Regions from separate parts of the Aureimonas phyllosphaerae genome, predicted to be linked through region 1. Evidence: predicted binding sites of a transcription regulator. Region 1 holds the regulator's gene; the other holds the start of a gene.
The links. The regulator LexA, encoded in region 1, represses DNA repair genes until DNA is damaged. The targets are predictions, from matches to a motif close to TGTTCNNNNTGTGTTCNG.
Positions count from the first base shown of each region.

Region 2: dnaE (DNA polymerase III subunit alpha) is a predicted target of LexA. The motif match lies at 3,578-3,595, and genes of this name have one in related genera.

Region 1 covers NZ_CP181348.1:3,385,566-3,400,830, forward strand. Annotated here, with positions in the region: gene kdsA (3-deoxy-8-phosphooctulonate synthase) at 1-146, opposite strand, end outside; gene ACLNGM_RS16140 (CTP synthase) at 167-1,795, opposite strand; gene secG (preprotein translocase subunit SecG) at 1,904-2,515, opposite strand; gene tpiA (triose-phosphate isomerase) at 2,602-3,357, opposite strand; gene ACLNGM_RS16155 (SurA N-terminal domain-containing protein) at 3,525-5,411, shown strand; gene trpD (anthranilate phosphoribosyltransferase) at 5,408-6,433, shown strand; gene trpC (indole-3-glycerol phosphate synthase TrpC) at 6,436-7,236, shown strand; gene moaC (cyclic pyranopterin monophosphate synthase MoaC) at 7,233-7,715, shown strand; gene glp (gephyrin-like molybdotransferase Glp) at 7,712-8,932, shown strand; gene lexA (transcriptional repressor LexA) at 9,025-9,681, shown strand; gene ACLNGM_RS16185 (ComEC/Rec2 family competence protein) at 9,635-11,893, opposite strand; gene gltX (glutamate--tRNA ligase) at 12,129-13,550, shown strand; gene gltA (citrate synthase) at 13,690-14,979, shown strand; gene lpxB (lipid-A-disaccharide synthase) at 15,001-15,265, opposite strand, start outside.
Region 2 covers NZ_CP181348.1:3,229,504-3,244,768, reverse strand. Annotated here, with positions in the region: gene dnaE (DNA polymerase III subunit alpha) at 1-3,363, opposite strand, end outside; gene ACLNGM_RS15510 (ABC transporter ATP-binding protein) at 4,083-4,775, opposite strand; gene ACLNGM_RS15505 (lipoprotein-releasing ABC transporter permease subunit) at 4,772-6,004, opposite strand; gene proS (proline--tRNA ligase) at 6,085-7,407, opposite strand; gene ACLNGM_RS15495 (DUF1467 family protein) at 7,808-8,074, opposite strand; gene ACLNGM_RS15490 (ribonuclease J) at 8,169-9,836, opposite strand; gene ACLNGM_RS15485 (biotin--[acetyl-CoA-carboxylase] ligase) at 9,926-10,696, opposite strand; gene nuoN (NADH-quinone oxidoreductase subunit NuoN) at 10,704-12,149, opposite strand; gene ACLNGM_RS15475 (NADH-quinone oxidoreductase subunit M) at 12,170-13,681, opposite strand; gene nuoL (NADH-quinone oxidoreductase subunit L) at 13,681-15,265, opposite strand, start outside.

The DNA of each region.
Region 1 (15,265 bases):
TCGCCGGTGATCCGCTTCATGCGTTCGGCGATCATCAGCGCATGATCGCGGCTTTCCATCTGGCAGGGACCGGCGATCAGCGAGAACGGCTTGTCCTGCGCGAACTCGGCGCCCCGAAGACGGATGGTGGAGTTCGGAGCCAGCATGGTCGGCCTTTCGATCGGGGTCAGAGCAGACGCGAGCGTTCGATCGCCGCGGCGATGAACGAGGCGAACAGCGGGTGCGGCTCGAACGGACGCGACTTCAGCTCGGGGTGATACTGCACGCCGATGAACCACGGATGATCGGGCAGTTCCACCGTTTCCGGCAGCAATCCGTCCGGCGACATGCCGGCGAAGATCATGCCCGCACCCTCCAGCCGATCACGATAGGTGCGGTTGACCTCGTAGCGATGACGATGGCGCTCGGTGATCGTGGTTGCGCCGTAGATGTCGGCGATGCGCGAGCCGGGCGCCAGCGACGCCTCGTAGGCGCCGAGACGCATCGTGCCGCCGAGATCGCCCTCGGACGCCCGCTGCTCCAACTCGTTGCCGCGCATCCACTCGGTCATGATGCCGACGACCGGCTCCGAGGTGGGCCCAAACTCGGTCGACCCGGCTTCGGCGACGCCGGCCAGCGAACGCGCCGCCTCGATCACCGCCATCTGCATGCCGAAGCAGATGCCAAAGTAAGGAACGTCACGCTCGCGGGCGAAGCGCGCCGCGCTGATTTTGCCCTCCGAGCCGCGCTCGCCGAAGCCGCCGGGAACCAGGATACCGCCGACCTTTTCAAGGTAGGGCGTCGGGTCTTCCTTCTCGAAGACCTCCGATTCGATCCAGTCGAGATTGACCTTCACGCGGTTGGCGATGCCGCCGTGCTGAAGCGCCTCGATCAGCGACTTGTAGGCGTCCTTCAGCCCTGTGTACTTGCCGACCACGGCGATCGTCACTTCGCCCTCGGGGCGCGCGACGTTCTCGACCACCTGCAGCCAGCGCTCGAGCTTCGGCTTCGGCGCCGGGTCGATGCCGAAGGCGGCCAGCACCTCGGTGTCGAGGCCCTCGTTGTGATAGGCGATCGGCACGTCGTAGATCGTCGCGACGTCCAGCGCCTGAATGACTGCGCTCTCCCGGACGTTGCAGAAGAGGCTCATCTTCCGACGCTCCTCCTTCGGGATCGGACGATCGGCGCGCACGAGGAGGATGTCCGGCTGAATGCCGATCGAGCGCAGTTCCTTGACGGAATGCTGCGTCGGCTTGGTCTTCAGCTCACCGGCCGTTGGAATGTAAGGCATCAGCGTCAGGTGCACGTAGACGGCGCCGTTGCGCGGCAGATCGTTGCCGAGCTGGCGGATCGCCTCCATGAACGGCATCGCTTCGATATCGCCGACCGTGCCGCCGATCTCGCAGAGCACGAAATCGTACTCCTCGTTGCCTTCCAGAACGAAGTTCTTGATCGCGTCCGTGACGTGGGGAATCACCTGGACGGTCGCGCCGAGGTAGTCGCCGCGGCGTTCCTTGGCGATGATTTCCTGGTAGATCCGGCCCGTCGTGATGTTGTCCATCCGGTTCGCGGAGCGACCGGTGAAACGCTCGTAGTGGCCGAGGTCGAGGTCCGTCTCCGCGCCGTCGTCGGTCACGAAGACCTCGCCATGCTGCGTCGGGCTCATCGTGCCCGGATCGACGTTCAGGTAGGGATCGAGCTTGCGGAGCCGAACCCTGTAGCCACGTGCCTGCAGCAACGCGCCGAGGGCCGCCGATGCGATCCCCTTCCCCAAGGATGAAACCACGCCGCCGGTGATGAAAATGTATCGCGCCATGGGCCTTCCCGATACTCGCTCAAGCAGGATTCGACCAGTCCCCTTGTGGTCGAAATGAAAAAGGGGCGCCGCAGCGCCCCTTGGGGTGTTGCCGTGCAGAGCCCAGCACTACTGCGCGGGCTGGGCCGGCGCCGTCGTCGCAGGAGCCGACTGATCGGTCGCGGTCGCACCGGCCGGCGGCGTCTCGACGGGCGGGACCGTCGGCACCTCGGCAGCAGCCGGCGACTGCGGAGCCGGGTTCGCCGGGATCGTCGCCGAAGCCGCGCCGGTCGGCACGCCCTCAGTGTTGGCCGGGGCTGCGGGCGTCGTCGCGGGCGCGGTCGTCGTCGGTGCGGTCTGAGACGCGCCCGACGGCACGTCGACCGGGGCGCCGTCCTGCTGCTCCGGCAGTCCGCCGAGCTGGTCGAGCAGCGAACCGCCCGCCGCTCCGCCCGCAGCTCCCGGAACCGCCGGAGCCGTCTGCGAGGGAACGCGGTCGAGGATGTCGAGGCCGTTCGAGCCGTAGCGAGCCAGAAGCGCAAGGGACAGCGACGTGATGAAGAAGCCCGTCGCCAGGATCGCGGTCGTGCGCGTCAGCATGTTGGCTGCGCCACGGGCCGTCATCAGCCCGCCGCCGCCGCCGCCCATGCCGAGCGCACCGCCTTCGGAGCGCTGCAGCAGCACGACGACCACGAGGGCCAAGACAATCAGGAGGTGGATGACGATCAGAACGGTCTGCATGGCCTCGAGGCGCAATCTCTCACAAGTTGCGCGTCTTCTATAGGAGGCTTTCGCGTATTCCAACCGCTTTCGGCAGCGGCGGAGCGTCAGCCTCGCGCGGCACGGCAGATGGGCAGGAAGTCCGAAGCCTTGAGGCTGGCGCCACCGACGAGCGCTCCGTCGACATCGCCAAGCGCGAGTAGCTCGGCCGCGTTGAACGCCTTCACCGACCCGCCGTAGAGAATTCGCATGCCATCCGCAGTCTCGGGATCGAAGCGATCGGCGATCCGACCGCGGATGAAGGCATGGGTCTCGCCGATCTCGGCTACCGTCGGTGTGCGGCCGGTGCCGATCGCCCAGACCGGCTCGTAGGCCACGACGGTGTTCGCCGGCGTGACGCCGACGGGCAGCGAGCGCTCGATCTGGTCGGCGAGTACGTCGAGAGTCCGGCCTGCGTTCTTTTCCGCTTCGGTCTCGCCGATGCAGATGACCGCGACGAGGCCCGACGCCCAGGCGGCCTCCGCCTTGCGCGCCACGAGTTCGCTCGCCTCGCCATGGTCGGTCCGACGCTCGGAATGCCCGAGGATGACGTGGCTGGCGCCTGCGTCCTTCATCATGGCCGCCGAGACGTCGCCGGTATGGGCGCCGCTTTCCTTCGCATGCGCGTCCTGGCCGCCGATCGCGACCGTCTCGCCGGCGAGTTCTGCAGCCCTCGCAACGAGGATCGCCGGCGGGCAGATCAGGACCTGCACCCCGTCGACCGGGTTGGCGGCGAGATCGGCCACCATCGCGGACAGTTCATCCAGTGCCGCGCGCGAGCCGTTCATCTTCCAGTTTCCCGCGATCAGCGGCGTTCGGCTCATGTGTTCTCCCGATTCGTTGGCACGGATCGTTTCCGCTGCGCTCGTGACGAAGGTGCTAGCGGCACGCGCGAGGCGAAATCAAGCGCGACGTCACCGGCGCCACGCTTTCCTTCCTCTGCCAAAATGCCTATTGCCCTGACGCAAAGAACAAATTCGGGAGACGGGTGATGATGAGTCAGATGCGGCGCGGCGCGTCGAGCTGGGTGGCCAGACTGTTTCTGGGCGCGTTGGCCGTCAGCTTCGTCGGCTGGGGCATCACGGACGTCCTGCGCAATCGCGATGGCGGCAGCACGATCCTGACCGCCGGCGACACGCGCGTTTCCGTTCCCGATTTCCAGCTCGCCTATCGCCAGGGCCTCAACCGCCTTTCGCAGCAGTTGCAGCGTCGCCCGAGCACCGAAGAAGCGGAAGCGTTCGGCCTCGATCAGGCGGTGCTGTCACAGCTGACCGCCGGTGCCCTTCTCGACGAGCAGGCCCGCCGCCTCGGCGTCGGCGTCTCCGACGACGGATTGATCCAGCTCATCCAGAACGAGCCGGCATTCAAGGACCAGTCCGGAAATTTCTCGCGCAACACGATGCGCGCAGTGCTGGCGAACGCGCAGATCACCGAGCAGTCCTACCTCGAGGACCTGCGCGGCAGCGCGACGCGTAACCAGCTGATCGCGCCGCTCTCCGACGGCGCGTCCGTTCCCGCCGCGTTCGTCGAGGCGCTCGGTGCCTATAACGGCGAGCGTCGCACCGTGAACTTCATGCGCCTGACGCCCCCGCCGGTCGACAGCGTCGAGGCGCCGACCGACGAAGCGCTCGACGACTTCTATACGCAAGGCCAGGACGCCTACCGCGCCCCCGAGTATCGCGGCTTCTCCTTCCTGTCGCTTTCGCCCGCCGCGCTCGCCGATCCTGCCGCCATCACGGACGACGCGATCGCTGCGAGCTACGAGGCCAACCGCGCGCGCTACACGACGCCGGAGCGCCGTCAGGTCGAGCAGATCGTGTTCGCCGACCGCGCGTCCGCAGATCGTGCCATGCAGGCGATGGCGTCCGGCACGAGCTTCGCGGATGCGGCCACCGCGGAAGGGCGTCAGGTCGCCGACCTCGGCCTTGTGCCACGCTCCGCCATTCCCAATGCGACGCTCGCCGATGCAGCTTTCTCGGCCACCCTGAATACGCCGACCGCCGTGGTCGACGGTCCCTTCGGCCCCGTCATCATGCAGGTCCGGGAGATCGCGCCGGAAGTCGTGCGTCCGCTCGACGAGGTGCGTGACGAGGTGCGAAACGCCCTCGCGCTGGAGGCGGCGAACTCGAAGGTTACAGACGCCTACAACGCGATTTCGGAGGCGATGCAGAACGGCGCGCCGCTGGCCGAGGCCGCGCAGCAGGCCGGCTATGCGCTACAGACGGTGGCGCCGGTCGACGCCTCCGGCAACCCGGCCGACGCGTCCGCTGCCCCGGATCTTCCGGCAAAACCCCAGCTTCTCGCGGCCGTGTTCGCGGCCCAGCCCGGCATGCCGCCGCAGCCGGTCAACTACCAGGGCAACAACTACGTCTTCATCGAACTCGGTGACGTCGTGCCCGCACGAGACCGCCCCTTGGCCGAAGTGCGCGATCGCGTCGTGGCGGACTGGAAGGTCGACGAAGCGGAGCGTCTGATGACCGACCGGGCCGAGGCGTTGGCGGAGCGGGTCCGAGGTGGGCAGTCGCTTGCCGACGTCGCAGCGGCGGAAGGCCTCACGGTGGAAACGGCAGCTGCCATCACGCGTGAGAGCGGCCGCGCCGAGATCGGCGAGGCGGCGACACGCGCCGCCTTCTCCGGTCCGCAGGGTACGGTCGCCGAAGCGCCCGCGCTCGAGTCCGGTCAGGCGGTCGTCCTACAGGTCACGGAGGTCGCCGACGCCGCTGACCCCGCTGCGAACGTCCCCGCGCAGGCGCGCCAGTCGCTGGACGAGACGATGCGCGAGGATCTCTTCCAGAGCTACGTCGCCTACCTCCAGGGATCGATTCCGGTGTCGCTGAACAACGCCGCCCTCCAGCAGGCGAAGGTGGCAGTGCGATGAGCGCCGGCCTGAAGCCGCTGATCGGAAAGGTCGCGGGTGGCGAGGCGCTCTCGCGCGAAGAGGCGCGCGAGGCGTTTGGCATCCTCATGTCCGGCGAGGCGACACCCTCGCAGATCGGCGGTTTCCTGATGGCCCTGCGGGTTCGCGGCGAGACCGTCGATGAGATCGCCGGTGCCGTCGACGTCATGCGCGCCAACATGGCGCGAGTGCGCGCGCCGGCCGAGGCGGTCGACATCGTCGGCACCGGGGGCGATCGTGCTGGCACCTACAACGTCTCGACCTGTGCGGCCTTCGTGGTGGCCGGATGCGGCGTGCCTGTCGCCAAGCACGGGAACCGGGCCCTGTCGTCGCGCTCGGGTTCGGCCGATGTCCTCGCGGCGCTTGGCGTTGACGTCGACCTGACGCCCGGGGAGATTTCGAAGGTCGCCGAGCGCGCCAACCTATGTTTCATGTTCGCGCCGACCCATCATGCGGCGATGCGCTTCGTCGGCCCGTCGCGCGTCGAACTCGGCACGCGCACCATTTTCAACATGCTTGGACCGCTTGCCAATCCCGCCGGCGTTCGCCGCCTTCTGGTAGGTGTCTATGCCGCCGAGTGGGTTCGGCCGATCGCCGAAGCCCTTCTGGCGCTCGGCACGCAGGCTGCATGGGTCGTGCACGGCAACGGTCTCGACGAGATCACGAATTGCGGTCCGACGACCGTCTGCGAGATCCGTGACGGGTCGATCCGCGAGTTCACGATCGAACCGGAAGCGTTCGGCTTCGAACGCCGCCGCCTCGCCGATATCGTCGGCGGCGATGCCATTGAGAACGCCGCCGCACTTCGATCCGTCCTAGCGGACGAGCCAAGCGCCTATCGAGACATCGTGCTTCTGAACGCGGGGGCTGCACTTGTCGTCGCAGACCGCGTTGCGAATCTGGCAGAAGGGCTGGTCATGGCGCGGGACTCGTTGGCGAGCGGGCAGGCGCGGGATGCACTTGACCGGCTGGTCTCCGCAACGGGCAGCGCGAAGGGAGCCTGACGATGTCCGATATCCTGGCGAAGATCGAAGCCTACAAGCGCGAGGAGATCGCAAAGGCAAAGGCGAGCGTTTCGGCTAGCGAACTCACCCGACGCATCGCCGCCGGCCAGCCGCCGCGCGATTTCACGTCGGCCATCCGCAGGAAGCACCAGGCCGGGGACTTCGCGCTGATCGCAGAGGTGAAGAAGGCCAGCCCCTCGAAAGGACTGATCCGGGAGGATTTCGATCCCGTTTCACTCGCGGAAGCCTACGAGCGGGCTGGCGCCGCCTGCCTCAGCGTGCTGACGGATGCACCGTCCTTTCAAGGTGCTCCGGAGTTTCTGACCGCCGCCCGGAACGCGACCACCCTGCCCGCCCTGCGCAAGGATTTCCTGTTCGACACCTACCAGGTGCTGGAAGCGCGAGCGTGGGACGCGGACGCGATCCTGATCATCATGGCGTCGGTCGACGACGCCCTGGCTGCCGATCTGGAGGCTGCGGCCGACGATCTCGGCATGGCGGCGCTGATCGAAGTGCATGACGAGGCCGAGACGGAGCGGGCCTTGAAGCTCCGCTCGCCGTTGATCGGCGTCAACAACCGCAACCTGCGAACCTTTGCGGTCGATCTCGCTGTGAGCGAGAGGCTGGCGGGCATGGTGGGTAGCGACCGGATTTTGGTGGGCGAGAGCGGCATCGGTGGCCACGAGGATTGCCGTCGGCTGCATCGCTCGGGAATTTCCACCTTCCTGATCGGCGAGAGCCTGATGCGACAGGCGGACGTCGAGGGTGCCACGCAGGCGCTTCTGACGGGCGCTGCGGCATGAGCGGCGATCGCCTGACCCATCTGGACGAAGCCGGCAACGCGGCGATGGTCGATGTCGGCGCGAAGGATGCGACAGTCCGCGAAGCCACCGCCGAAGGGTTGGTGCTGATGGCGGCCGAGACGCTGGACATGATCCGCTCCGGCTCGGCAAAGAAGGGCGATGTTCTCTCGATCGCGCGCATCGCCGGCATCATGGCGGCCAAGCGCACGCACGAACTCATTCCCCTCTGCCATCAGCTGCTGCTCGAGAAGGTGTCCGTCGATCTGGAGATTCAGGCAGCGCTTCCCGGCATCCGCGTTACGGCGAGCGCACGCGTGACCGGCAAGACCGGCATCGAGATGGAGGCGCTTACCGCTGTCTCCATAGCGTGCCTCACGATCTACGACATGGCCAAGGCCGTCGATCGGGGCATGTCGATCACGGCCATCCGTCTCATCGAGAAGACGGGCGGGCGTTCGGGACACTGGTCGGCCTCATGACGCTGGTTCCGTTCGACGAGGCCGTTGAACGGCTGCTTCGCAATGTCAGCCCTGTCGACGGTATCGAAGCCATCGCGATCGAAGACGCGTGTGGACGCGTCCTACCCGCCGACCTCCACGCGCGCCGAACCCAACCTGCGTTCGATGCTTCCGCGATGGATGGGTACGCGGTGCGTGCGGCGGACCTGACCGGCCCCTCTCCGGTTCTGAAGGTCGTCGGGGAATCGGCGGCGGGGCATGCCTTCTCCGGCAGTCTGTCGACGGACGAGGCGGTGCGCATCTTCACCGGCGCGCCGGTCCCCGATGGTGCGGATGCAGTGGTCATTCAGGAGAATACGGATCGACCCGCTGAGTCTAAGGTCCGCATTCTGGAACGCGTCGAGCCCGGGGCGCACATTCGCCGCGCTGGCAACGATTTCCGCCTCTCCGACGTCCTCGCGCCAGCCGCGTCCCGGCTGACACCCGCTGCCTGCGCCCTCGCGGCAAGCGGCGGCTATGGAACGATCGAAGTCCGGCGACGGGTGCGTGTCGCCATCGCGGCCACGGGCGACGAACTGGTTCCTCCGGGCACGCCGGCGGGACCCTCGCAGACCGTCGCATCCAACACGCTGGCCATCTCGATGATCGTTCGCGTGATCGGTGGCTCTGTCATCGACCTCGGGATCATCCCCGATCGCCGGGACGATCTCGCGTCGGCCATCGAGCGGGCCCAGAACGCAAGGGCCGACATCCTGGTGACCGTCGGCGGCGCATCGGTGGGCGACCACGATCTCGTCGGACCGGTCCTCACCGAAGCCGGTGCCACGCTCGATTTCTGGCGGGTCGCAATGCGGCCGGGAAAACCGTTGATGGCTGGCTCGCTGGGCCCTATGCGCATCCTTGGTCTACCGGGAAACCCAGCGTCCAGCCTCGTCACCGCCGAACTGTTCCTGCGCCCGCTGATCGAGAAACTGTCCGGCGCCGCTCCCGTCAGTCGCCGGAGACGCGGCATCCTTGGGCTCGACGTCAAGGCCAACGACAAGCGGACGGACTTCCTGCGCGCCCACATCCAAATCGACCCCGCCGGCTCGCCATGCCGCGTCGTGCCGCTGCCTCGGCAGGACTCCTCGCTTCTCTCGGTTTTCGCGCGTGCCGACGCTCTCCTCGTTCGCCCGGCCTTCGCGCCGGCTGCCGTCGCAGGCGAGCCGTGCGAGTACGTTATGCTGACCACCGGATGATCCTTGCAGAACACAAACGGAACAGCTAGGTTTGTTCAGGTTTTGTTTCGAGGAATCGTCCCATGCTGACGCGCAAGCAGCACGAGCTTCTGATGTTCATTCATGAGCGTCTGCAATCGGTGGGCGTCCCTCCGTCCTTCGACGAGATGAAGGACGCCTTGGATCTCCGTTCGAAGTCCGGCATCCACCGCTTGATCACGGCGCTCGAGGAGCGCGGCTTCATCCGGCGCCTACCAAATCGGGCGCGGGCGCTGGAGGTGGTGAAGCTGCCGGAGTCCGCAGCCAAGGCGGCGGCCGCGCCGCCTGCCTCCCGTCCGTCCAACGTGGAGCCCTTGTTCAAGACACCGCGAGCCGTCGAACGCGACGTTTCCTCCGTGCCGGTCATGGGCCGCATCGCAGCCGGTGTTCCGATCTCGGCCATTCAGCAGAACACGCACGACATCGTCGTGCCGCCCGAGATGCTTGGATCCGGCGAACATTACGCGCTGGAGGTCAAGGGCGACTCGATGATCGAAGCCGGCATCCTGGATGGGGATACCGTCGTGATTCAGCGCAGCGAGTCGGCGAGCGCTGGAGAAATCGTGGTCGCGCTCGTCGATGATGAGGAAGCCACGCTGAAACGATTTCGCCGCAAGGGCGGCATGGTGGCGCTCGAGGCCGCCAATCCGGCTTACGAGACGCGTCTGCTGGGCGCTGATCGGGTCAAGGTCCAGGGGAAACTGGTGGGGCTGATCCGGCGCTATCACTGACAGCGCGACGATCCTCGGCGCGGCCTGTCGTTTCGGCCGTCGCGCTGTCCGATTTGCGCCAGTACTCAGGCCATGCCGCGAAGCGATGGCGGTTCCAGGCCTGCGGCTCGGTCGGTATGGAGTGGCGCATTTCGATCGTTGCGTCAGAGGCGCGGGAGATCGCGAGAGAGCCGGTTCGGCGCAGGGTCCTCAACGTGACCAGTCGGGCATCGCCGGTCCGGCAGGCGTTCGCCCGGACAGCCCGCGCCATGATGGCGATATCGCTGTCGCGGCAGACGTCGTCGAGCTTCTGATAATCATCGCTCCACGCGATCCGCAGTCCGGACCGGGTTAGTCCGCGACAGATGCCGTCTTCGCATCGGAATGCTCCGGCGCTGGAAAGATTGGACGTCACGGCGCCGTCCGTCGTTGGGGCGGACACCAAGCTAGTCCGGCTGTGACTTGCCCGCTGTCCCGGCTCGGTTTGCAACGCGCGTCGCCACTGGTCCCAGACGAAGGTGGATGGTCGTGGCTGGACGGAGTGCAGTTGCCCGTCCCTATCGATCAAAGCGAGTTCGCGACCGTCCTCGAAGAGCAAGAGCTCCGGAGCAGGTCCGGGACGCAAGAGCGCAAAGCCGATGGCAATCGGCGCAAGCGCGAACCAGCGAAGTCCGCTGGCGGAAAAGGAGACGATGAGGATCGCGGCCGAAAAGCAGATGAGTGCTGGGCCGCTGATCAGGCCGGTCGGATAGTCCGGAAACGCGTCGGCGAGATAGGCAGCCAGGGCGAAGACGAGGTCGAGGCCCCACCCCATCGCCTTGAGGGGAAGAACGTGAAGGCCGAACGGCATGGCCAGCACGGCCAGCATCGCAAACGGCATGATCCAAAAGCTGAAGAAAGGCGTCGCCACGATGTTGGCGATGAGCGAGAACGGAGCGCCGCGCTGGAAGTGGTAGATCGCGTACGGCGCGGTAGCGGCGCCGGCAATCAGCGACGACATCGCCATCCCCAGAAGAATGAGGCTCAGCCATCGGATCGACAGGCCTTCCCTACGCTGGCCCTCGTTCCGCCGGGACTGCCATCGAGCGTAGGCGCCATATGCGCCGATCAATGCTGCCGTTGCCGCGAAGGACATCTGAAAGGTGGCTGTCGGTACGACATGAGGCGACAGCGCGATGACCACGACCGCAGCGATGCAGACGTTTCGCAGGGTCAGTGCAGGCTGATCGAGAAGCACCGCGCCCAGCATGACCGCGATCATGACGAAGGAGCGCTCCGTTGCGGCGTTGTCGCCGGCGAGAAGGAAGTAGAAGCCGGTCCCTACGAGGGCAACGACCGCCGCCAGTTTCTTGATCGGCCAACGGAGAGCCATCGGCACGACGGTCGCGAGGCCGAGGCGCGTGACGAGAAGGAAGAAACCGGCGACGAGCGCCATGTGAAAGCCGCTGATCGACAGCACATGCGCCAACCCCGTGACGCGCAGATCCTCGTTGATCTCCTCCGGGATTCCGGCTCGCTCCCCGGTCACGAGGGCCGAGGCGACCGCACCTGTCGCGCCCGGAAGGACGGCCCGAATTGTCTCCCCCATAGCAAGTCGCAGCGTCGCGATGCGGTCCGAGATCGACGGGTCGCGCAATGCGCCCGGTGGTGCCGGCGCGCCGAGCGAGAACCCGTAGGCGCCCAGCCCCCCGAAGTATGACCCGAAGGCGAAATCGTGCGCACCGGGATAGGCCGGCCCCGAAGGTGGACGCAGGCGCACGAGCCCTCGATAGGTCGAGCCGATGGGCAAGGGCTCGTGTCGGCTCGAAACAACGATCCGCGCGCGCTCCGGCGGTCGTGAGAGGACCGGGCGTTCTGTCGATTCGATTTCGACGATGTATCGATAGCGACCGCGGTCGTCCTGCTCCCGCGCCAACACCGGCCCGGCGATCCGCACCGTCGCCTCGCCCGAGAAAAGCGTCGTCTCGGTGCGGGCGCGCTCCGCGATACAGGCGGCGAAGCCCGCCGCAAGACCGAGCCCGACGACGCCGCCGACACGGAACGAGCGTGCCATTCCTGGCAGAGCGAGCGAAAGGGCACCGACGCCCGCGAGAAGCGCGATCGCCGCGAGACCCGGCTGGAACGTCGTTCGGTAAAACGTCGCCGCTGCTGCGATCATCGCGATCGGAAAGAGCGCGAACGCCGTGCGCGAACGCTCCTCCAGCGCGACCTGACGTGCCAGCCACGCGCGCATCGCGGCAAGGAGGGGCAGCGAGGACGGACCGCTCTTGCCGACCCGGCTGCCGAGCGATGGTGTCGTGACGCTATGTCCCTTGGTCGTCACATCGGTTCGCTTCGCTTGTCTCGCCTTCCCGCTATGCTACACCACGGGCCGAGAAAGACAGGCATCGTCCAGCCGGCTCTGCACAGACCATTTCGGACCTCGTGTCCGACGGCTGGCGCGATTCTTCCACCTTCGAGGACCTTCCATGACCGACCGCGTCGTAACCCGGTTCGCACCGTCGCCGACGGGCTATCTTCATATCGGTGGCGCGCGTACGGCGCTCTTCAACTGGCTGTACGCTCGCAAGACGGGCGGCAAGATGCTGCTGCGCATCGAGGATACCGACCGCGAGCGTTCCACCGAACCCGCTGTGAAGGCGATCATCGACGGTCTGCATTGGCTCGGTCTCGACGCCGACGAGCCGCCGGTTTCCCAGTTCGAGCGCGCGCCGCGTCACCGTGAGGTGGCCGAGGAGCTGGTTGCGGCCGGAAAGGCCTATTACTGCTACGCCTCCCCGGCCGAACTCGACGAGATGCGCGAGAAGGCCAAGGCGGAGAAGCGCCCTCCGCGCTACGACGGGCGCTGGCGCGACCGCGACCCGTCCGAGGCGCCGGCGGGTGTCAAACCGGTGATCCGCATCAAGGCTCCGATGGACGGCGAGACTGTGGTGCACGACCGTGTCCAGGGTGAAGTCCGCTTTCCCAACAAGGACCTCGACGACTTCATTCTCCTTCGCTCGGACGGGACGCCGACCTACATGCACGCGGTCGTCGTCGACGACCACGACATGGGCGTCACGCATATCATTCGCGGTGACGATCACCTGACCAACGCCGGTCGCCAGACGTTGATCTACAAGGCGTTGGACTGGGACGTTCCCGTCTTCGCCCATATCCCGCTCATCCACGGGGCGGACGGGGCGAAGCTGTCGAAGCGACATGGTGCCCTGGGCGTCGAGGCCTATCGCGAGATGGGTTATCTCCCCGTCGGCCTGAAGAATTACCTCGTGCGTCTCGGCTGGAGCCATGGGGACGAGGAGATCATCTCGCCCGAGGACATGATCGCCTGGTTCGACATCGACGATGTGAATCGTGGCGCGGCGCGTTTCGATTTCGCCAAGCTCGATGCCGTAAACGGTCACTGGATCCGTATGAGCGTGGATGCCGATCTCGTCGATCACCTGATGGACGTGCGCGAGCACCTGCCGAACGGCGCTATCCTGCGCTCGGCGCCCGACGACGTGGTGCGTGACCGTCTGCTGCGCGCGATGCCGGGCCTCAAGGAGCGCGCCAAGACGCTGGTCGAGCTGACGGAGAGCGCTGCCTATCTCTTTGCCTCGCGCCCCCTGCCCATCGACCCGAAGGCGGAGGAGATCTTGGCCGGCGGCGGGCGGGAGGTCGTCTCGGGGCTGCTGCCGGCCCTCGAAGCCCTGACCGAGTGGAATGCCGGCTCCATTGAAGCCGTCGTCCGCGACTATGCGGAGCGCGAAGGCTTGAAGCTCGGTAAGGCGGCGCAGCCGCTGCGCGCCGCCCTCACCGGCAAGACGACCTCTCCGGGCGTCTTCGACGTGCTCGACGTCCTCGGGCGTGATGAAACATTGGCCAGGCTGCGCGATCAGGCTGCATGAACCCTTGGCCTGCACTGGCGCTTAACAGAGTGCGGTGCAATAATTCCGTACGATATCGGCATCGAACGTGCGCTCGGCGCATTCCCTGCCGATCGGCTCTCGCCGGGCGCTGCCCGGCGGACATCCAGAAGGGGAACGAATGACCGATTCGGCGAAACTGACCTTAGGCCCGAAGGAAACCGAGCTTAAGCTGCGCCACGGGACGATCGGTCCCGATGTTGTCGACATCGCGGCGCTTTACAAGGATACTGGGCTCTTCACCTACGACCCAGGCTTTACGTCCACCGCTTCCTGCGAATCAAAGATCACCTTCATCGACGGCGACGAAGGTGTGCTGCTGCACCGCGGCTATCCGATCGATCAGCTCGCCGAGCGCGGCAACTTCCTTGAGACCTGCTATCTCCTGCTCTACGGCGAACTGCCGACCGCCGCCGAGATGAACGACTTCACCTACCGCGTGACGCGCCACACCATGGTGCATGAGCAGATGTCGCGCTTCTACACTGGCTTCCGTCGCGACGCGCATCCGATGGCCGTGATGGTCGGTTCGGTCGGCGCACTCTCGGCCTTCTACCACGACTCGACCGACATCGCGGACCCGCACCAGCGGATGGTCGCTTCGATCCGCATGATCGCCAAGACGCCGACGCTGGCGGCCATGGCTTACAAGTATCACATCGGCCAGCCGTTCGTTTACCCGCGCAACGACCTCTCCTACGCGGAAAACTTCCTGCATATGTGCTTTGCGGTGCCCTGCGAGCCGTATCAGATCAACCCGGTGCTGGCCCGCGCCATGGACCGTATCTTCACGCTCCATGCCGACCACGAACAGAACGCCTCGACCTCGACGGTGCGTCTCGCCGGTTCGTCCGGCGCCAACCCGTTCGCCTGCATTGCGGCCGGCATCGCCTGCCTGTGGGGTCCGGCGCATGGCGGCGCCAACGAGGCGGCGCTCAACATGCTGGCCGAGATCGGCAGCAAGGACCGCATTCCGGAGTTCATCGCGCGGGCCAAGGACAAGAACGATCCGTTCCGCCTGATGGGCTTCGGCCATCGCGTGTACAAGAACTACGATCCGCGCGCGAAGATCATGCAGCAAACCTGCCACGAGGTGCTGACCGAGCTCGGCATCAAGGACGATCCGCTGCTCGAGGTCGCGATGGAACTCGAACAGATCGCGCTGCACGATCCGTACTTCATCGAGAAGAAGCTCTACCCGAACGTCGATTTCTACTCCGGAATCACGCTGAAGGCGCTCGGCTTCCCGACCGAGATGTTCACCGTGCTCTTCGCGGTCGCCCGCACCGTCGGCTGGATCGCGCAATGGAAAGAGATGATCGAGGATCCGCATCAGCGTATCGGCCGCCCTCGCCAGCTCTACACCGGCGCGGCCCAGCGCGATTACACCCCGGTCGACGCCCGCGGCTGACCTCGGGCAACATGAGATCGATCAGACGGGCGCTTCGGCGCCCGTTTTCTTTGCGGCCTGCATGTCGAGGATGATCCGGGCAGCGGCAACTCCCGGCGCCTCCGGCACGGTCATCGCCGCTCGGATCGCTTCGAAACCTGCTATCTGCGCCGCTCGCTCGGGCGTCCGCGTCATCAATCTTTCGAGCCGTCGCGCCAGATGCTCCGGCTGGATTGTCTCATGAAAATGCTCGGGCACCAGCGGGTGTCCCGCCACGAAATTCGGCAGGGCGGCCGTCCAACCGGTC
Region 2 (15,265 bases), 160 kb from region 1:
TTCCAGCGACTGAACCCCGGAGGCCCGAAGCGAAATTCCTTCTGGTCGATCTTCGGCTGATACAGTGACGATCACCGACGCGCCCGGCTCCAGCATGTCGCGGAAGTTGATCAGCGTCTCGGTGAACAGGACGACCTCGTACTGGCCTGAAGCATCGGAGAGCTGGACGATGCCGATCTTGCCGCCCGACTTCGTCTTGCGCTCCTGACGCGAGGTGACGGTTCCAGCGAGGCGTCCGGCCGTCTGGCCACGCCGCACCCCCGCAACGACCTCGGCATAGGACTGGACCTTCAGGCGCTTGAGGGCAGCCTTGTACTCGTCCAGCGGATGCGCCGACAGATAGAAGCCGATCGCCTGGAATTCCTTCAGCAGTCGCTCGGCACTGGTCCAGCCCTGCACGTCTGCGAGGCGCAGCGGTTCCGGTCCGGCATTGGCACCGCCGAACATGTCGTGCTGGCCCGACGTGCGTCCCGACTGGGCCATGGCCGCATAGCCTGCCAGACGGTCGAGGTTGCCGCACAGCTTCGCCCGATCATGACCGAAGCAGTCGAGCGCGCCGGCGCAGATCAGGTGTTCCAGCGTGCGCTTGTTGACGATCTTCGGATCGATCCGGGCGCAGAAGTCTTCGAGGCTCTCGAACCGGCCGCCCTCCTGCCGCCGCTCGACGATGTGCTCGACCGCCTGCTCGCCGACGCCCTTGATCGCCGCCAGCGCGTAGATGATCTTGCCGTCCTCCACCTCGAACGGCCTGAACGAGGTCTGGACGGATGGCGGTACGACCTCGATGCCGAGCCGCTTGGCGTCGAGGCGGAAGTCGTTGAGCTTGTCGGTGTTGCCCATGTCGAGCGTCATCGACCCGGCGAGAAACTCGACCGGATGGTTCGCCTTGAGATAGGCCGTCTGGTAGGAAACCAGCGCGTAGGCTGCTGCGTGGCTCTTGTTGAAGCCATAGTCCGCAAACTTGGCCAGGAGGTCGAAGATCGTGTTGGCCTGCGCCTTCTTGATGCCGCCCTTCTCGCAGCCTTCCACGAAGCGAACGCGCTGGACGTCCATTTCCGCGCGGATCTTCTTGCCCATGGCGCGGCGCAGGAGATCGGCTTCGCCGAGCGTGTAGCCCGAGAGGACCTGGGCGATCTGCATCACCTGTTCCTGGTAGACGATCACCCCTTGGGTCTCGCGCAGGATGGGCTCGATCAACTCATGGATGATCTCGACCTCTTCCTCGCCGTGCTTGCGCGCGTTGTAGACTGGAATGTTCTCCATCGGCCCCGGACGGTAGAGCGCGACGAGAGCGATGATGTCCTCGAAGCAGTCCGGTCGCATGCCGATCAGCGCTTTGCGCATGCCGATCGATTCCACCTGGAACACGCCCACGGTCTCGCCGCGCATCAGGAGCTGGTAGGTCGGCGCGTCGTCGAGCGGCAGGGCGCCGAGGTCGATCTGAACCCCGCGGCGGGCGATCAGATCCACGGCGGTCTTGAGGGTCGTGAGCGTCTTCAGGCCGAGAAAGTCGAACTTCACGAGGCCGGCTTGCTCGACCCACTTCATGTTGAACTGGGTGACGGGCATGTCCGAGCGGGGATCGCGATACATCGGCACGAGCTTCGACAACGGCCGGTCGCCGATCACGATGCCGGCGGCATGCGTCGAGGCGTGGCGGTAGAGCCCCTCCAGCTTCAACGAGATCGTCAGCAGGCGGTCGACGACCTCTTCCGCCTTGCGCGCCTCCTGAAGCCGCGGTTCGTCTTCCAGCGCCTGCGCCAGCGTCACCGGGTTGGCCGGGTTCTGCGGAACGAGCTTGCAGAGCTTGTCGACGTGGCCGTAGCTCATCTCGAGCACGCGGCCGACATCGCGCAGCACGGCGCGGGCCTGCATCGAACCGAACGTGATGATCTGGGCGACCTGCTGGCGGCCGTACTTTTCCTGGACGTAACGGATCACCTCTTCGCGCCGGTCCTGGCAGAAGTCGATGTCGAAGTCAGGCATCGACACGCGGTCGGGGTTCAGGAAGCGCTCGAACAGGAGCGCGAAGCGCAGAGGGTCGAGATCGGTGATCGTCAGCGAATAGGCGACCAGCGAGCCGGCGCCGGAGCCGCGGCCCGGGCCGACGGGAATGCCATTGGCCTTCGCCCACTTGATGAAGTCCGACACGATCAGGAAGTAGCCCGGGAACTTCATCCGCTCGATGACGGACAGTTCGAACTCGAGCCGCTCGCGGTAAATTTCGACGGTCTGTCCCGGAGCCGGCCCGTGAAAGGCAAGCCGCGCTTCCAGACCGGCCTCTGCCTGCCGGCGCAACTCGGCGGCCTCCGCCCGTTCCGCCTCCGCAGCGTCGGCATCCGCACCGGCAAAGCGCGGCAGGATCGGCTTGCGCGTGCGCACGCGATAAGAGCAACGGCGCGCGATCTCGATCGTGTTTTCCAAAGCCTCCGGCAGATCGGCGAAGAGCTCCGCCATCTTATCCTGGCTTTTCAAACAGTGATCGTTCGTCAACCGACGACGGTCCTCGTGGCTGACGAGCCTGTTCGACGCCACCGCGATCAGCGCATCGTGGGCGTCGAAGTCTTCGTCGCAGAAGAAGAACGGCTCGTTGGTGGCCACCAGTGGCAGGCCGAGGTGATAGGCGAGAGCGACCGTGTCCGGTTCGGTCCGCCGCTCGCGCCCACCGTGGCGCTGAAGCTCGACATAGAGCCGGTCGCCGTAGAGGGCAGCGAGCCTCTCCAGACGGGCGTGTGCCAGACCACCCTGCCCGGCCGCGATGGCCGTGCCGATCGGTCCCAGCGGACCACCGGTGAGGACGATCAGCCCCTCTGTGCGACCTTCCAGCCAAGCGACCGGGACGTGCGGGCGGGCGTTACCGTCGTGCGCGAGGTAGGACAGGGAAACGATCTCGACGAGATTCTCGTAACCCTGCTCGGTCGCGGCGATGAAGGCGACCGGGGCCGCAGGCCCGAAGCCAGAGCGGTCACGTGGATTGATCTCGGCGTCACCAAAATCGACCTCGAGCTGGCAACCGATGATCGGCTGCACGCCGGTTTTCGCCGCCTTCTCCGAAAACTCGAGCGCCCCGAAGAGATTGTTGGTGTCGGCAATGCCGATCGCCGGCGCGCCATCACCCTTGGCGAACTTGACGATCTGGTCGATCCGCAGCGCTCCTTCCAGAAGGGAGAACGCGCTGTGCACCCGCAGATGAATGAAGCGTGGCGGCGCAATCGGCTCGACATGGTCGGACACGGCGATCTCCTCGATCGTCGGCGCGTCGTCATCGAACGACTCGCCGACCGGCCGCAGATAACCGAGATCGTCGTAGAACGACTCAGGGCCGCTTGCGGCGTCAGAAGATTCCTCAGTGTTCCAATCCATGGGGCAGAGTCCAGCCTGCTATTTCAGGATGCGCCCGTCCCCGAGAGCCAATCCCCAGATAAGATGCAGCTGCCGCGACCGCCAGCAGTCGGCGCGGCGTCGGTGTTCGTCAGAGGATATGGACGATGAGAGCGAAGCTCGCAAAGAAGAGGCAGAGAGCGGTCAGCGAAGCGAGTTCCTTCAGAATCAGCATGTCGTTCCCCTTTCGTTCCTATGTTCCTTTTTTGTTCCATATTTGGGTGAAGATCAAGAGGCCGCAACGCGGATAGTGAATCAATCCTTGATTCGGTCGTGCTGCTGCCATGTCGAGAGGGTTGCTAGGAACTCGGACAGCGATCGAGCAGGTCGTCCGCCACGCCGGTAGAAGAGCGACGAGTTGGGAGACGAAGATGCTCCCTCGGGGACAGCCATCATCCCGCCAACGGTCATCCAAGGCCGAACGAACAGAGCAATGCGTCCGCGGCGCTTGAGTCGCGGCGTTGCGGCGGGAAAACCGGTTCTATCGATGGGGAGAACGAAGCTGAAGCGTCGCGCTTTGCCCTCGTCAGTCATTTACGAGCACACGGACATTCGGAGACCGGCAGTGCCATAGAGACCTTCTCGCGTCCCGAGGCGTTGAGGGATAGGTCTTCCGGTAACCGTGCGCGTCCCTATGGGTTCGCGGTCGCCCACTGGCCGCTTCGAACCATCCAGCCCGGACGAGCTAACCAGATCGCTGCCTAGACCAGCACGTGGTCTATGATCTTGCCGTCACGAAGAGTGATCGCCCGATCCATTCGCTTGGCCAGGTCGTGGTTGTGCGTGGCGATCAAAGCTGCGACGCCGGATTGGCGTACGAGTGCCGTCATGGCGTCGAAGACGTAGTTCGACGTCGACGGGTCGAGGTTGCCGGTCGGCTCGTCGGCGAGCAGGACGTAAGGGTTGTTAGCGACGGCGCGCGCGATGGCGACGCGCTGCTGCTCGCCGCCGGACAGCTCCGCCGGACGGTGGGTCACCCGTTGACCAAGACGCATGTATTCGAGGAGCATTCGGGCTCGGTCGGCCGCGACCTTGCGCGGCAGACCGCGGATCATCTGCGGCAGCATCACGTTCTCCAGCGCCGAGAACTCCGGCAGGAGATGGTGAAACTGGTAGACGAAACCGATCGATGACCGGCGCATGTCGGTCCGCCCGGCATCGTCGAGACCTGCACAGGACGTGCCGTTGACGAAGACGTCACCCCCGTCAGGCTTCTCGAGAAGACCGGCAATGTGGAGCAGCGTCGACTTGCCCGCACCCGACGGCGCCACAAGCGCAACCATTTCGCCTGCACGGATTTCCATGTCGGCGTGGTCGAGGATCGTCAGGCGGGACTCGCCCTGAACGTAGTGTCGCTCGACCTGCGCCAGGCGAAGTGAGGTATTCGTGCTCATTCGTAGCGCAGGGCCTCGACGGGATCGAGCTTCGATGCCTGCCAGGACGGGAAGATCGTCGCGAGGAAGGACAGGCCGATGGCCATCGCGACCACCGTGACGACTTCGCTCCCGTCGATCTCGGCCGGCAGGCGGGACAGGAAATAGAACTCCGGATTGAACAACGTGGTGCCGGAGACCCAGGAGAAGAACTGCCGGAGGTTCTCGATGTTCAGGCAGAACAGGGTCCCGAGCACAAAGCCCGCGAGCGTACCAGCAACGCCGATCGACGCGCCGGTGATCAGGAAGACGCGCATAATCGAGCCGCGCGTCGCGCCCATGGTCCGCATGATGGCGATGTCGCGGCCCTTGTCCTTCACGAGCATGAAGAGACCGGAGATGATGTTCAGCGCAGCGACCAGAACGATCAGCGTCAGGATGATGAACATGACGTTCCGCTCGACCTCGAGCGCCGAGAAGAAGCTCTCGTTCATGCGCTGCCATGTCACGGTGTAGTTCGGACGCCCTGCGGCCTGCTCGATCGGCCCCTGCAGGGACACGACCTGATCTGGATCGTTCAGGAAGATCTCGATCGACTGCGCCTTGTCCTCGGAATTGAAGAAAAGCTGGGCCTCGCTCAGCGGCATGTAGATGTAGGACGCGTCGTACTCCGACAGGCCGATCTCGAAGACCGCGACCACCGGATAGGCCTTCACGCGCGGCGTGACGCCGAGCGGCGTGACGTCTCCCTCCGGCGAAACCAACGTGATCGAATCTCCGAGTCCAAGGCCGAGGGACTGGGCCAGTCGCGAGCCGATCGCCACGCCTTGGCTGGTGTCGAAGTGGTCGATTGAGCCCAGCTGGATATTGCCGGCGACGGGTGTCAGCTTCTGGAGGTCGGCGCCCCGGACTCCCTTCACGAGCGCGCCCGTCGACGCCGTGCCGGAGCCCGAGCCCGTTGCCAGGACCTGCCCCTGGACGAGCGGCATCGTGTAGGCGACGCCGGGCACGGCAGATATGCGTTTGGCGACTTCGTCGAAATCCGTCAGCGGACTATCGATCGGCTGCATGATGACATGGCCGTTGACGCCGAGGATGCGCGTCAGGAGTTCGCCCCGGAAGCCGTTCATCACCGACATGACGATGATGAGCGCCGCAACGCCCAGCATGATGCCGATGAAGGAGAAGCCGGCGATCACCGACACACCCGCATCGCGGCGGCGCGAGCGCAGATAGCGCCCGGCGATCATCCACTCGAAACGGGAGAACGGGCGGGTCTTGCCCGCCGCTTGCCCGCCGTGGACGGCGTCTTCCAGGGTCTCGGCCGACGTCACGCGGACAGACGCGCCAAGATGTCGCCGACCGGCAGCGTCTCGCGCTCGCCGCTCGCACGATGCTTGATCTCGACCTCGCCTGCCTTCGCCCCGCGCGGACCGACGATCACCTGCACGGGCAGGCCGATAAGATCCATCGTCGCGAACTTCGCTCCGGCGCGCGTGTCCTCGTCGTCGTAGAGGACGTCGTGCCCGGCCGCCTGAAGTTCGGCGTAAAGACGGTCACAAACCGCATCGCAGTCCGCATCGCCCGGCTTCATGTTGACGAGGCCGACGTCGAACGGCGAAACGCCCTTCGGCCAGATGATGCCGTTCTCGTCGTGGCTCGCCTCGATGATCGCCGCGATCAGGCGGCTTGGACCGATACCGTAGGAACCCATCTGCACGGGTACTTCCTTGCCGTCCGGACCTGTGACGGTAGCGCCCATCGGCTCGGAATACTTGGTGCCGAAGTGGAAGATGTGTCCGACCTCGATGCCGCGCGCGGCGAGGCGATCGCCCTCGGCGACGGCGTTCCACGCGCTCTCGTCGTGCATCTCCTCGGTCGCGGCGTAAGGCGTCGTCCACTGCTGGACGATCGAGGCGAGCTGGGCGGCGTCGCCGAAGTCGATCCCCTCGCCCGGCACCGCCATATCGAGGTAGTCCCGATGACAGAACACCTCGCTCTCGCCGGTCGACGCGAGAATGATGAACTCGTGGGAGAGTTCGCCGCCGATCGGGCCCGTGTCGGCACGCATCGGGATCGCCTTCAGGCCCATGCGCGCGAAGGTGCGAAGATAGGCCACGAACATGCGGTCGTAGGCGGTCTTGGACGATTCGTAGTCGATGTCGAAGGAATAGGCGTCCTTCATCAGAAACTCGCGCGAGCGCATCACACCGAAACGCGGGCGCACCTCGTCGCGGAACTTCCACTGGATGTGGTAGAGGTTCAGCGGCAGGTCCTTGTAGGAGCGCACGTAGGACCGGAAGATATCGGTGACCATCTCCTCGTTGGTCGGGCCGAACAGGAGGTCGCGCTCGTGCCGGTCCTGGATGCGCAGCATCTCCTTGCCGTAGTCGTCGTAACGTCCGCTCTCGCGCCAGAGTTCGGCCGACTGAATGGTCGGCATCAGAAGCTCGACCGCGCCCGAGCGGTCTTGCTCCTCGCGGATGATCTTCGTCACCTTGTCGAGCACCCGCTTGCCGAGCGGCAGGAACGAGTAGAGCCCCGCTGCCTGCTGGCGGATCATGCCCGCCCGCAGCATCAGCCGGTGCGACACGATCTCGGCTTCCTTCGGGGTTTCCTTGAGGATCGGCAGGAAGTAGCGGGACAGGCGCATGGAAACTCGTGCGGTTCGCGTTCGGACTTGTGACGTGTCGTCAGCAAGCTCTTAACCACTCGCCGAAAGCTTGGGAAGCGAAGCGCGGAACGGACAAGCCGCAGCGCAGGATTGATGCAAGGTCGGCGCAGATAGGAATTTGCCGAAAACACAGGCAGCGTGACGAAAAACTGTCACAAAAGTCGGAATTCGAGTCGACAAGGCTCGGGATTCGCCGATAGATACTCACCGTCAAGAGAAACGCCCGAGGGGCGCAGATCGCTTGGTTCAGTCATGGGAGGACGTGGTTTCCGGCGCGCGAGAAGCGCCGCCCCGGTCTCGACACCGGAGCGGAACCCGGACCAGGCACCTTGAAATGCGAAGCGAAAGCTTCGCATTTTTTTTTGTGGGACCGTTCGGCTCAGGTTCCGGGGACGATGTGCGGGAACGACCCCGGTCCGATGCCCCAGACTTCCGTCACGAGATAGAACAGCGCGAACACCGCAGTCGCTAGCAGTGTATTGTGGAATGCGACCCGCGCCACGCTGAAGCGTGCGGGAGCGCTGTGCGTGGTGCCGAGCACCACTTCGCCTTCGTCCGCCTGCGAGCGCATGCGGATCGGAAGGACGATGAAAAGCACGGTCCACCAGATCACGAAGTAGATGGCGACCGAGGTCAGGATCCCCATGATGCTCCTCCAGCCTTTGTCAGGCCGCACGGAGGTCCGGGCGCCTTCCCGGACCTCACCTTACGCAGGGATGCGGCGTGAGCGAGGCGCGACGTCAGCCGCGAGTCACGAAAACCGTCACCGCCGGCTTCTTGCCCCAGACATCGTAGGCCTCGCCGCGCACCGCGCGGCGAACCGCCTCGCGCACGAGTTCGAGATCCTTGCGACGCCCGCGTGGAATGCTCTCGACGGCACCGGCGGCAGCCTCCATCAGGACGTCGACGAACTCTTCGCCTTCCTCGTCCTTCTCCGGCAAACCCATCGCGACGACTTCGGGGTCGATGTCGAGTTCCAGCTTCTCGTCGAGCTCGACCAGAACCGAGACGTGGCCCGCAAACGACAGGCGCCGGCGCTCGCCGATGCCCATCTGCTCAGCGGTCCCCACGAGGTGACCGTCCTTGTAGATGCGTCCGAACGGCACGTCGTCGATCACGGTCGCCGCGCCCGGCGCCAGCCGGAGCAGCTTGCCGTTTCGGATCGTCACGACCTCCGGCACGCCGAGTTCGCGTGCGAGGCCCGCGTGGGCCATGAGATGCGCGGCCTCTCCATGCGCCGGTACGGCGATCTTCGGGCGAACCCACTCGTACATCTGCCGCAACTCGCTGCGGCGCGGATGGCCGGAGACGTGCACGAGCTGGTCGTGATCCTCGATCACGCGCACACCGCGCTCGATCAGGGCGTTCTTGATGTCGAGTATCGCCTTCTCGTTGCCCGGGATCGAGCGCGAGGAGAAGATCACCGTGTCGCCCTTCGACAGCGCCACGGTCGGGTGCTCGTCGCGCGCCAGCTTGGCGAGTGCGGCGCGCGGCTCGCCCTGGCTTCCCGTGAGGACGATCACGGCCTTGTCGCTCGGGAGGTAGCCGAAATCCTGCTCGCTCACGAACGGCGCAATGCCTTCGAGGTAGCCGAGTTCTTCCGCCACATCGGCGACGCGCTTCATCGAGCGCCCCAGCAGAAGAACCTGCCGGTCGGCCTCGGCCGCCGCCTTCGCGATCGAACGCACACGGCCGACATTCGACGAGAAGGTCGTGATCGCCACGCGACCCTTCGCCTCGCGGATGATTTGCGACAGCGACTGCGTCACGTCCTGCTCGCTGGGCGAAACACCCTCGCGCATCGCATTGGTCGAATCGCAGACGAGCGCAAGCACGCCCTCGTCGCCGATCTGGCGAAGGCGCGTCTCATCGGTCGGGTCACCGAGGGCCGGCGTCGCGTCGATCTTCCAGTCGCCGGTATGAAGAACCGTACCGGCGGGTGTCCGGATCGCAAGCGCGACCGGCTCCGGGATCGAATGCGTCACGTTGATGGCCTCGATCGAGAACGGCCCGATATCGAAACGGTCCCCGGCCCGGAAAATCTCGAGCGGCACCTTGGGCGCGCCGGGCTCGCCTTCCCGCTTTGCCTGAAGCAGAGCCGCAGTGAAGGGAGTTGCGTAGACCGGGGCCTTAAGCCGGGGCCAAAGGGTAAGCACGGCACCGTAGTGATCTTCGTGAGCGTGGGTAATGATGATCGCCTTCAGGCGATCCAGCCGTGCCTCGATGAAGGACAAGTCGGGCATCACGAGGTCGATTCCGGGGAACTCAGGCCCGGCAAACGAGACGCCGCAGTCGATCGCGATCCATTCGCGCTGGCCGGGAGGGCCGTAGCCGTAGAGGCCGAAGTTCATTCCAATTTCGCCGATGCCGCCGAGCGGCACGAAAACCAGTTCGTTCAATGTCGTCATTCTTTCGTTCTTGGCATGCCTCAGCATGCAGCCTTTCCGTCGTTCATCAGCCGGGGGTCGCCCGGAATCGGTTTTGGCGTGAGCTGTGCTCAAACGCCTGCGGTCTGGCGGAGGAAGAAGAGATCCCCTGCCGAAAAGTGTCGACGCTCGCCGTTCGGCAGTCCGAGAACGAGGCGGCCGCCCTCGTCGAGATCCACGAAAATCCCTTCCACCGACGATCCATCGGGAAGGTTGACACGGCACATCTCGCCGCGGCCCACCGAGTGACGGAGCCACTGCGCCCTCACCTCGTGAAACTGGCGACCCGCGTCCCACAATTCCAGTGCCGCCTCGACGCCTGCGGCGACATGCTCGAAAACCGTCGGCAGATCGCCTCGATATCCGGCGTCTCGGAGACTGGTCACGGAATAGGGCGTATTGCCTGCCCCCGTCGCAACGTTGACGCCGCAACCAATGGCGACCGCTCGACGCTCACCGTCGCAGCGCTCGCTCTCCAGGAGAATACCGACCGCTTTCGCGCCACTGAGCAGGATGTCGTTCGGCCATTTGATGCCCACCAGCGCGGGATCGATCCCGGGAAGCCGAGCCAGACCGTTGCGGACGCCTAGGGCCACCACCAGCGGAAGATCGACGACATGCTGGTCGCTCGACGGATCGACGATCAGAAGCGTGGCGAACAGATTGCCGCGCTCGGAGAGCCAGGACCGTCCGCGACGTCCACGACCCGCCGACTGGCGGGCCGCCGTGATCCAGAGGGGACCGGGATCGCCTGCTCGAGCGGCCTCAAGCGCGACGGCATTGGTCGAGCCGACTTCGTCGAGCGCGAGATGACGCCGCGAGCGATGAGGTCGGCCGGCCATTCGCCCGTCAGAAGAAGGTTTGGGCCGCTGCCGCGGCGGCCGTGAACAGCGGACCCGCGAGAACGATGTAGGCGGGGAAGATGAAGATCGTCGCGGCGCCCGCCACGAGCTTCAGCTCCATGCTCATCGGCTCGAAACCGGCGAGCGGCTCGTCGAACCACATCACCTTTACGATCCGCAGATAGTAGAACAGGCCGATCGTCGATGCGATCACGCCGATCACCGCCAGCGGCACAAGCCCCGCGCCGACCGCGGCGATGAAGACGTAGTACTTGCCCCAGAAGCCGAGCAGCGGAGGCAGGCCCGCCAGCGACAGCATCAGCACCGTCATTGCCAGCGCCATCATCGGGTTCGTGCGCGACAGGCCGGCGAGCTCGTAGACATCCTCCACCATGCCGTCGCGGCGACGCATCGCGAGAATCAGAGCGAAGGTTCCGAGCGTCATGGTGACGTAGGTCGCCATGTAGATCAGGACGCCCTGGACGCCCGCCTCGGTGCCGGCCGCAAGACCGACAAGCACGTAGCCCATGTGGCCGATCGACGAGTAGGCCATCAGGCGCTTGATGTTGCGCTGACCGATCGCGGCGAAGGAGCCAAACAGCATCGACGCGATCGACAGGAACACGACGACCTGCTGCCAGTCCGGCGTCATCGGTCCGAAGCTCTGGACCGTGAATCGGGTGAGAAGCGCTACCGCCGCAACCTTCGGCGCACCAGCCAGCAGCGCCGTCACCGGCGTCGGCGCGCCCTCGTAAACGTCGGGCGTCCACATGTGGAACGGCACGGCCGAAATCTTGAAGGCAAGGCCAGCCAGCACGAAGACGAGACCGACGATCAGGCCGAGCGATCGGGCGCCGTCCTGCGCGACGGCCTCGGCGATCGCACGGAACTCGATTTGGCCCGTGAAGCCGTAGACGAGCGACGCGCCGTAGAGGAGCATGCCCGACGAGAGCGCGCCAAGGACGAAGTATTTCAGGCCCGCCTCGGTCGACTTGACGTGGTCGCGGTGGATCGCGGCGATCACGTAGATCGCGAGCGACTGGAGCTCGAGACCCATGTAGAGCGCGATCAGGTCGCCTGCGGAGACCATGACCAGCATGCCCGTCGTGCAGAGCACGATGAGAACCGGAAGCTCGAAATTGGCGAAGCGCTCGCGCTCCGCGTAGCCGGTCGACATCAGCACCGCAGCCGCCGCACCGATCAGCACCAGAGCCTTCATGAAGCGAGCGAACGGGTCGAGGATGATCGAGCCGCCGAACGCTAGGCCGGTTGGCGTGGCGAACAGCAGCCAAACCAGTGCGAAGAGCAACGTTCCAACCGTCAGTGACGTCACCAGCCTGGCGCTCTTCTCGCCGAGGAACGTCCCGACCATCAACAGGCCCATCGCACCGACGCTGAGGATCAGCTCGGGGCCGACGATGGGGAGGCTTTGCGCCACGAATTGCGAAAACATCGGTTCGCCCTGCCCGTTCTTTAGTTCTGGATCGAGGCGACGCTGGACGCGGCCTCGATAGCGGCCGTGTAGCTCGACAGGAGCTGATCTACGGATGCCGTCGTCACGTTGAAGACCGGCATCGGATAGACGCCGAAGAAGACCGTCAGCACAGCTAGCGGATAGAGCAGCGCCTTCTCGCGTGGCGTCAGGTCGAGGATCGACTTGAGGTTGTCCTTGTCGAGCGCCCCGAGAATGACGCGGCGGAAGAGCCAAAGCGCATAGGCCGCCGACAGGATGACGCCCGTCGCCGCGAAGATCGCGACCCAAGAGTTCACGCGGAACACGCCCATCAGCGTCATGAACTCGCCGACGAAGCCCGACGTGCCCGGCAAGCCGACATTGCCCATCGTGAAAAGAAGCATCATGGCGGCGTAGGCCGGCATGCGGTTCACGAGGCCGCCATAAGCGGCGATATCGCGGGTGTGCATGCGGTCGTAGACGACCCCGACGCACAGGAACAGCGCGCCCGAGATCAGCCCGTGGCTGAGCATCTGGAAGATGGCGCCCTGAACGCCCTGCTCATTGGCCGCGAAAATGCCCATGGTGACGAAGCCCATGTGCGCGACGGACGAGTAGGCGATCAGCTTCTTGATGTCCTCCTGCATCAGCGCAACCAGCGAGGTGTAGATGATGGCGACGACCGACAGCACGAAGACGAACGGCGCGAAGTCGGCCGATGCCAACGGGAACATCGGAAGCGAGAAGCGCAGGAAGCCGTAGCCGCCGAGCTTCAGAAGGATGCCCGCGAGGATCACGGAGCCGGCCGTCGGTGCCTCGACGTGCGCGTCGGGTAGCCAGGTGTGGACCGGCCACATCGGCATCTTCACCGCGAACGAGGCGAAGAAGGCGATCCAGAGCCACGTCTGCATCGACGCCGGGAACTGGTAGGCGAGGAGCTCCGGAATCGAAGTCGTGCCGGCGGTCCAGTACATCGCCATGATCGCGACGAGCATGAGGACCGAACCGAGGAACGTGTAGAGGAAGAACTTGTAGGACGCGTAGACGCGCCGCTTACCGCCCCAGACGCCAATGATCAGGAACATCGGGATGAGGGAGCCCTCGAAGAAGAGGTAGAACAGCACGATATCGAGCGCGCAGAAGACGCCGACGACCAGCGTCTCGAGTACGAGAAACGCGATCATGTATTCCTTCACCCGAACCGTGATCGCGTCACGGCTGGCAAGGATGCAGATCGGCATCAGGAAGGTCGTCAGGATGACGAACAGCATGGAGATGCCGTCGACGCCCATCCGGTAGGCGATGCCCCCGGTCAGCCACTCAGCTTCCTCGACGAACTGGAAACCGGCGACGGACTTGTCGAAGCCGATCCAGATGAACAGCGAAAGCAGGAAAGTGAAGACCGAGACGAGCAGCGCGACATTGCGGATGTTGCGGCGCGCCAGCTCGGAGTCGTCCCGTGTGAACAGGATGATCAGCACGCCGACCAGCGGCGCGAAGGTGATGGTCGATAGGATCGGCCAGCCGGACATCAGCGCATTCCCCCGAACATCATGAAGGTGACGAGCGCCGCGACGCCGATCAGCATGACGAAGGCATAGTGGTAGAGATAGCCGGTCTGCAGGCGGACGACCCAGCCGGTCACGTCGAGAGCGCGGGCCGAGATGCCGTCCGGGCCGAGGCGATCGATGACCGCGACGTCACCCTTCTTCCACAGGAAGCGGCCGAGCCACTTGGCCGAGCGCACGAACAGGACGTCGTAGAGTTCGTCGAAGTACCACTTGTTGAGGAGGAACTTGTAGAGGCCCGGATTGCGCGCCGCCATCTGCGCGGGGCGCTGCGGCTGCCGGATGTAGAAGATGTAGGCGACCAGGAAGCCGAGAACCATCGCGATGGTCGGCGACCAGACGACCAGCGCCGGGACCTCGTGGGCCTCGTGCAGGATGTGGTTCTCCGGGCCGGCGAAGAGAGCCGTATGCCAGAAGGTCTCGTAGCTGTCGCCTAGGAAGAACGGATAGAAGACGATACCGGCGAGCAGCGCTCCGGCCGACAGGATGAACAACGGCGTCGTCATCACGGGCGGCGACTCGTGCACGTGGTGCATGACCTCGTGGCTCGCGCGAGGCTTCCCGTGGAAGGTCAGGAAGACGAGGCGCCAGGAGTAGAAGCTCGTGAGCGCCGCCGCGATGACCGTCATCATGTAGCCGTACATGGCGAAGGCGTTTTCGCCCGCGAACGCGCTCTCGATGATCGCGTCCTTTGAATAGTAGCCGGCCGTGAACGGGAAGCCGGTCAGCGCCAGCGTGCCGATCATCATCGTCCAGTAGGTGATCGGGATGTGCTTCCGCAGGCCGCCCATGTGACGCATGTCCTGCTCGCCGTCGACCGCATGGATCACCGAGCCGGCGCCGAGGAATAGGAGCGCCTTGAAGAAGGCGTGGGTGAACAGGTGGAAGATCGCGGCCCCGTAGGCTCCGACGCCGAGGGCGACGAACATGTAGCCGAGCTGGGAACAGGTTGAATAGGCGATCACGCGCTTGATGTCGTTCTGCACGAGGCCGATCGTGGCCGCGAAGAACGCCGTTGTCGCGCCGATGAACGTGACGAAGGTCAGCGCGGAATGGCTGAGTTCGAATACCGGGGACAGCCGGGCGAGCATGAAGACGCCGGCGGTGACCATCGTCGCCGCGTGGATCAGCGCCGACACCGGGGTCGGGCCTTCCATCGCGTCGGGCAGCCAGGTGTGCAGGCCGATCTGCGCGGATTTCCCCATCGCGCCCATGAAGAGCAGAAGGCAGATGGCGGTCATCGCGCCAGCGGCGGGCAGCGAGTAACCGGCGAAGTTGAGGATTGGAGCGGCAGCGTTGGCGGCCGCCTCCCCGCCTTCGGGATAGATCGTCCCGACCATTTGGCCGGCGCCGGCGAAGATCGTGTCTAGGTTGGCGGATCCGAACACCATGAACAGGCCGAAGATACCGAGGAGAAAGCCGAAGTCGCCGACGCGGTTGACGACGAAGGCCTTCATCGCCGCGGCGTTGGCCGAGGGCTTCTGATACCAGAAGCCGATCAGAAGATAGGACGCGAGGCCGACGCCTTCCCAGCCGAAGAACATCTGA